Linked DNA regions of Lentimonas sp. CC4. The protein of the gene in region 1 binds, or shares a complex with, the protein of each later gene. Links are inferred from orthologs where the notes say so. Each region holds a gene or a part of one and is shown on either strand. Other genes may lie near its edges.

Region 1 (3,231 bases):
TTGCAGCGGCCTGCGAGATTGCCGAAAATTTCGCCCCAATGCTCGACGAGTGTGCGCTCGGCGCTGGGTTGCTCTAGTTTGTATTTCTCTGTGAGCAGGACGAGTATGTTGTCGAGCTGGACTGGCGGTCGTTTCGAAGAGTAGGTCGCCGTGCGCGGGAGTCCGCGAAAGTCGGCGATGATGTCTTCGGTATTTTTAGAGAAATTCATAAGTGTCAGCACTGAAAAGCTATGGTCAATTTGAGCCACGGTGCCATCTAAAATACGATAATTTGAGGCGGATTAGAAAAAAACGCGCAAAAAATGACACCGCAGGGAACTTGGCATTATTCCTGTTGTATTATTATATATTCATAGTCTCCCAGTGTATGGGAGTTATATAGGGTAATAAAGTAGACAATGGTGCGGCGCGGGGTTTAGGGGTATTCCCTGCGCCGCTTAGTTGTCTAAAAATAATCGTTCTTTAAATTTTTTTTCAGTTTTTCTAAATTAATGCTTGCAGGGCCTTAGATTTTTTATCCTTGTTTCGGCATCAACTTTTCTCCCGCAAGGGAGTTTGGGGTAACAGATAAATCCTAGCGTTTACGCTAGGTATAAAGTAGACAATGGTTGGCGCACTTCTTAGGGGTAGGAGGTGCGCCATTTTTTGTGTCTGTTTTAAGGCTAGGGTGTATTCTAGCTTTTTTTAAGGTCATTGGAGTAGGGGCTCGCGTCAGCTCGAATACGTCGTTTCTCTGAATTTATGGCGCATTTGCAGTGGATTTTCCTGCGTAGGTGCACTATTTGATAGGATGTATTCGTTTCTCCATTTTTTATAAAATAATGCTTGCAGGGGGCCTGATTTTTTATCTTAGTTTGATCTATCAACAACGAATTTCTCCCGCAAGGGAGTTTGGGGTAACAGAATAAATCCTAGCGTTTACGCTAGGTATAAAGTAGACAATGGTTGGCGCACTTCTTAGGGGTAGGAGGTGCGCCATTTTTGTGGGTTGTTACCTAGAAGCGGCATCTTGCCGCTTTTTTAGTGCCCTATCAAGTGGCTAAGCGCGCTTCTACCGTGTTTACAATCCGAGCTCTAGTTGCTCTGGGCCGTCTTGTGTTTCGGCAAAGCGCACGCCGATGCCGAGTAGGCGCACGGGTTCGCCACTGCGTCCCCAGGCTTCGCGTAGGAGCTTCAGGTAACTTTTGAGTTCAGGTTGGCGGCTGGAGACTTCCGCAGTGGTGCGTCGGAAGTCGCTGAATTTTAATTTGACCACGACTTTGGCTATCTGGCGATCTGCTGCCGTGTTGCGCAAGTCGTCTAGCATTTCTCCATGCTGGCGGCGCAGGGCGTCTTCGCAGTCTTCGAGGGTTTCGATATTTTTGGTAAAGGTATGCTCGTTACTGAGGCTTTTGCGGATGCGATTGGGCAGGACGGGGCGTTCGTCGATGCCGCGGCAGAGTTTATAGAGTTCTAGGCCGAAGCTACCAAATTCGCTGGCGAGTGCGTTTTTGCTGTGCTCTTGCAGTTGGGCACAGGTCTCGACGCCGACCTCGGCGAGGCGAGCAGCGCTCTTTGGGCCGACGCCTGGGATGCGGCGCACGGGGAGGGTTTGCATGAAATTCGCAACATGTGAGGGGGAGACGACGCATTGCCCATTTGGTTTGTTCCAGTCGCTCGCGACTTTGGCGATTAGTTTGTTCGGCCCGATGCCAGCTGACGCTGTGAGTTGAGTCTCTGTGAAAATTGCGGCGCGGATCTCTTCGGCGATTTCTGCACCACGGCGCTTTAGGTGTGATACGTCTAAATAGGCTTCATCGAGCGAGAGGGGCTCTACCAGTTCTGTGTAGCAGTGGAAGATGTTGCGGATTTGCTTGGAGGCTGCTCGGTAAAGCTCGAAGCGGACTGGCAGGATGACTAGATGCGGGCATAATTCGCGCGCTTTGAACACCGGCATGGCCGAACGCACGCCGTATTCGCGGGCGGCGTAGTTGCAGGTGGTCAGAACTCCGCGTCCAGATGCGCCGCCGACGGCAATCGGACGCCCGTCGAGTTCGGGATGTTCGCGCATCTCGACGGCTGCATAGAAGCAGTCCATGTCGATGTGTATGATGCGTCGAGTGGCTTGCACGTGGAGTGTGTTATTCGGCTGGCGCGGTGATTTCGGCGATGGCTTTGCCGAAATACTCCAGTTGGCCGTGTTCAAATGTGTCTGGTGCTTTGAATAGGAGTTTGAGGTCGGTGGATGCCTCTGGGAGGTCTTCGAGTGATCTTCTAGAGATGTTGTAGATCGTGCTGCGGGTGATTTGTCCTCGCGAGCCTAGGATGCCGATGGGTTCGATGGATCCGTGTTCAGTTTTTAGGCTGAAGTCGGAGGGCTTGAAAATCATGCGGTTCTCGCCGCCAATGACGTTCGGCTTCAGTGCGTGCACGTTGAGTTCGACCTGAAAAAGGCCTTTACCCGGGAACTCAAGCTTTAATGAGGCATCGGGAATACGTCGCTCTGCGCCAGGGGCACTGGTGTTTGTTTTGAGCCAGTCGGTCGAGGTAATTTCTACTCGGATCTGTTCGGATGGGTGTGGAGGTTGCGTGGTGGCGAATTCGACTGGGTATTGCGAGTCGATGAAGGTGATGTCCCCTTGTTTGATAGTGGAGTTCGGTAGAATGAAGATCGCTCCCCATCTTAGCTCTTCGGCTCCCCTGCTTTCCTTTGCTTCAATATCTTCGCGCTCTGGTTTGCTGAATGTGTCAATTCGGCCATCGCTGGTGATGGATGCGATGGGTGCGATATTGGTTCCATCTGCTAGGGTGAGTGCGATGTCAGCATAGCTGTGCTCCAGTTCTTCCTTTTCGTTGTCAGCATCTGCCCATTCGATCTTGAATCGAGCCTGCACGATGGCAAAGCGCTGGTCGTCTGGTAGTATTAGTTTCGAGTAGGGATTATAGTCGCTTCTGCTATCGGGCGCAGTGATTTCGCTCATTTGCCAGCCTAGGACTGATGGCTTTGTGAGTTCTGCACCGCTGCTGGTGGCGAGTGAGGCGATGAATAGGCTGATGCTGGCTAGATGTGGTTTTGTCATAGTTTATGGATTCTTAGGACTTGCTAATTGGCTGGGCGAGCACGAAGGGGCGCACAATCATGGCATTGAAATGTGTATCGCTCTGCTTCCAGTGTTCGGCATGTAGCTCGCAGGGTTGCACGAGGTCGCCAGATTTGAGCCAGGCTTTGACTTGTGCTTGGTCGTCGTTGGT
Region 2 (3,185 bases), 2.9 Mb from region 1 along the record:
CGGCCGTCATAAGAGATTTTACCAATTTCTTCTTGGAACTGTCGCGGCGTTAAAAATCCGGTTTCTAGATTGAGACGCTCCAAAATACGCTGTTGATCGTTCAATTCCTCCAACGGCTCATCCTCGAAAGGAATGAGTGTCATGCTACTTTTTATTAAACGTTGACGGTGTAATTTCAGCAAACGCTTGAGCGAACCAATCAATGGCTTACGCATGATATTCCAACCCTCTGGATAATATCCACCAAATGGCAAAAACAAGTTATCGGTAATGAGTCGGCGATCATTTTCACCATTCGTGCTCAGTGTATAGCAGGCATTTGCTCCGCCTTTACTCTTCGGAATAAATAGAATTTGTAGCCGTGTGAGTTGATCCGCGCTTTCGTAAATCGATGCGCGCAAGAATGTGCCTTCAAACAACTCCGCCTTCAATGCACTCAAACGCTTAAATTTTTGTTCTCTGAGCCACTCACGCACTTCAATGAATAAAGGATCTGCTGGCCATTCATCACCATCTAAATTGATTTTAAAGCTCGGAAACAGTGGTATTTCACTGCGACTCAGTGCTTTAATCGCGATCCAGTAATACCCAGTCTCAAGCATGAACCAAATAGCTAAACCAGTTACAAAATGGACCCAGTCTGGACGGTATGAAATCTCAAATGTTTTCAATACATACGCAAAGATTCCGCCAAATAATACCCAACGTAACCAGCGACTGACTACGACGAACATAGGGATGCCTTTCTTTTGCCCTAGTTTTGGCAAAATCATGGTTAAAATCGTGATGGTAAATAGGATGTATTCGAAGGTCGATGATGATGGGTCGAACATATATAAAAGTGATAAATCGATCTAAGGATTAATATAAAAGCTTGGCTGTTATGATCCTTAGGATCGGCGCTTGTTCCATCTTCTATTTATATCAGCCTTTAAAACACAAACGAGCGAGTGAGACAATAGCCCACTCGCTCGGTAATTAAAGTATAACTGTATGTCAGCCGATTGGCCTACAAACTTAGTTCAAGCGCAGTGGCATGATGACGCAGATGAAGTTATCAAGCGTCTTGAAAAGACCTGGGCTCAACTCGTCCTTGAACTCAAAAAACACTTCATCCTTAGTCAGCGCTTTCAACGGCTCCATGAGGAACTGTGGGTTGAATGCGACCTGAACTTCAGGACCATCATAAGCGATCGCCATGGATTCATGGGATTCGCCGTATTCAGAACTTGAACCGGAAATTTCGAGTAGGTTTTTGCTAACCTTCAGCTTCACTGAGTTGCTCTTATCACTGGTGACCAGGGCGGCACGGTGCACGCACTCCAACATCAGCTCACGCTCTATTTTGACGCGATGCTCTGTCTCTTTTGGTATGACTTGGCGATAGTTCGGGTAGTTACCTTCAACAATCTTCGAGACTAGGTAGAGATGATCTACCAGACCCGTGTCACCTGCATCGTCGATGCCGATTTCAAAAGCTGCTTGGCGATCATTGAAAGCAATCTTCACCTTCTCACCTTTGCCCATGAGACGCTCAAGCTCAGCAACTGTCTTAGCCGGCAGAATAAGGCTACCTGCGTTGTCTTCGCTGATTTCAGTATCTAGGGCAGTCAATGCGAGACGGCGGCCGTCTGTGGCGACTAGAGTGAGTTTTTCATCTGCAAAGTTGAAATAAACACCGTTGAGGATGTAACGATTTTCGTCGTTGGATTGGCCATACGACACACTCTTGAGCATGCTGACGATTTCAGCCTGAGAGAGCTCAAAGACGTGACGATTTTCAAACGATGGCAGCGGTGGAAATTCTTCCGTGCTGATGCCCATGATTTTGAAGAGTGAACCACCAGAAGTGATCTTGGCTTGGTTGTTATCGCCGGTTTCGATAAAGACTTCGTTTTGAGGCAATTCACGAATAATCGTGGCTAGCTTACGAACTGGAAGTGTGATGCCACCTGGTTCTGAGACGTCTGCTTTGATGCGGCAACGAATGCCGAGATCGAGATTGGTAGTCGTCAACGAAATGTGCCCCTCCTCTGCTTCGATCAGCACGTTGCTGAGAATTGGCATGGTGGCACGCGAACCTACAACATTGAGAACTTGTTGTAGGCCGTTGCTAAAGTGATCCTGGTTGATCTTGAACTTCATGGTTAGAATTTTTCGGGGATTTTGGAGTTACTGGCAATGCTTATATATTAGTCTCTTTTTTAATATATAAATCTCTTCTTCTTAATATGTGTGTGGATGAAGTATAATAACTCAACAAGTATTTATTTAGTAAGTGTTTAGGTATGATTTTTGGTGTGAACAGAGCAGTGAAGTATTCGGTAGAGCAGTGAATGAATTGAAGAAGTTTTTTTTATTACACAGCATCTTCACAGTTATTCACGAGTTATTCACCATGCGCTTGTTTAGTGCGGTTTAAGCGCTTTCTAGCGCGGTATAGGCGGAACAGGTAGCGAATAGGTCCGTAACTGATGTAGGTAAAAGCTAGGATGGCGAAGAACAGCTCCTTAAAGATGAAGGCAATACCAAGGCAAAGTATGAGTAGAATAAAGGTGCGCACACGTGTGCTAGTCTGCCAATCGACCTCTTTGAAGCTTGGATACGGGATGTTGCTGATCATAAGAAAAGCGATGGCCAACATCAATGGAGGCATGACTAACTCGAAACCATGCATCTCATAACCATGTTTCTCAAAGCTTGTGTAAACTAATACGAGCGAGGCAACCATACCAGCTGCCGCGGGCACGGGTAGACCGAGAAAGTCCTTGGTGCCTTTTAAACGTTCCGCAGGAGCAAGCATCGGGTGCGTCAATACGTTGAACCGTGCCAAGCGCACAGCTGCGCAGAGTAGGTAAATGAAGCCGATCAGTTGGCTGACTGGCAGCACGCCTTCATATTGCTCAGTTGGCTTGAGGATCAGGAAGATCATCATCATCGCTGGTGCGACACCAAATGAGATAACATCCGCAATCGAATCAAATTCGATGCCGAAGAGCGATTCACGCCCGCCCATACGTGCGACACGGCCATCAAAGGCATCACAGACGACGCCAAAGAAGATGAACCAGACTGCTTGAGTGAAATGCGCGTTTACGATCGTGGGATCAGTCGCGAAGTTCGCCTCGATGCAGCGCATAATGGCTAAAAATCCAAAGAATAGATTTCCAGCTGTTAAGCTATTT

The links.
Region 2: the proteins of dinB (region 1) and dnaN are in contact, whole or in part, in a solved structure (PDB 1OK7), measured with the Escherichia coli proteins. The link is inferred for Lentimonas sp. CC4 from one-to-one orthologs.

What each region holds. Positions count from the first base shown.
Region 1 is NZ_CACVBO010000001.1:3,952,413-3,955,643, reverse strand. What follows is about bases 86-3,085. They hold dinB (DNA polymerase IV), read right to left. Parts: upstream 2,111-3,085; coding sequence 1,061-2,110; downstream 86-1,060. Other genes in these bases: GZZ87_RS16875 (DUF2288 domain-containing protein), read right to left, coding at 3,073-3,085; GZZ87_RS16880 (hypothetical protein), read right to left, coding at 2,121-3,059; GZZ87_RS16890 (DUF721 domain-containing protein), read right to left, coding at 86-209. Outside these bases: more of GZZ87_RS16890, read right to left, coding at 1-85; more of GZZ87_RS16875, read right to left, coding at 3,086-3,231. UniProt on the Escherichia coli protein: Poorly processive, error-prone DNA polymerase involved in translesion repair and untargeted mutagenesis. Copies undamaged DNA at stalled replication forks, which arise in vivo from mismatched or misaligned primer ends.
Region 2 is NZ_CACVBO010000001.1:1,097,058-1,100,242, reverse strand. The notes cover bases 82-3,035. They hold dnaN (DNA polymerase III subunit beta), read right to left. Parts: upstream 2,146-3,035; coding sequence 1,018-2,145; downstream 82-1,017. Other genes in these bases: pssA (CDP-diacylglycerol--serine O-phosphatidyltransferase), read right to left, coding at 2,390-3,035; GZZ87_RS04840 (hypothetical protein), read right to left, coding at 82-833. Outside these bases: more of GZZ87_RS04840, read right to left, coding at 1-81; more of pssA, read right to left, coding at 3,036-3,185. UniProt on the Escherichia coli protein: Confers DNA tethering and processivity to DNA polymerases and other proteins. Acts as a clamp, forming a ring around DNA (a reaction catalyzed by the clamp-loading complex) which diffuses in an ATP-independent manner freely and bidirectionally along dsDNA.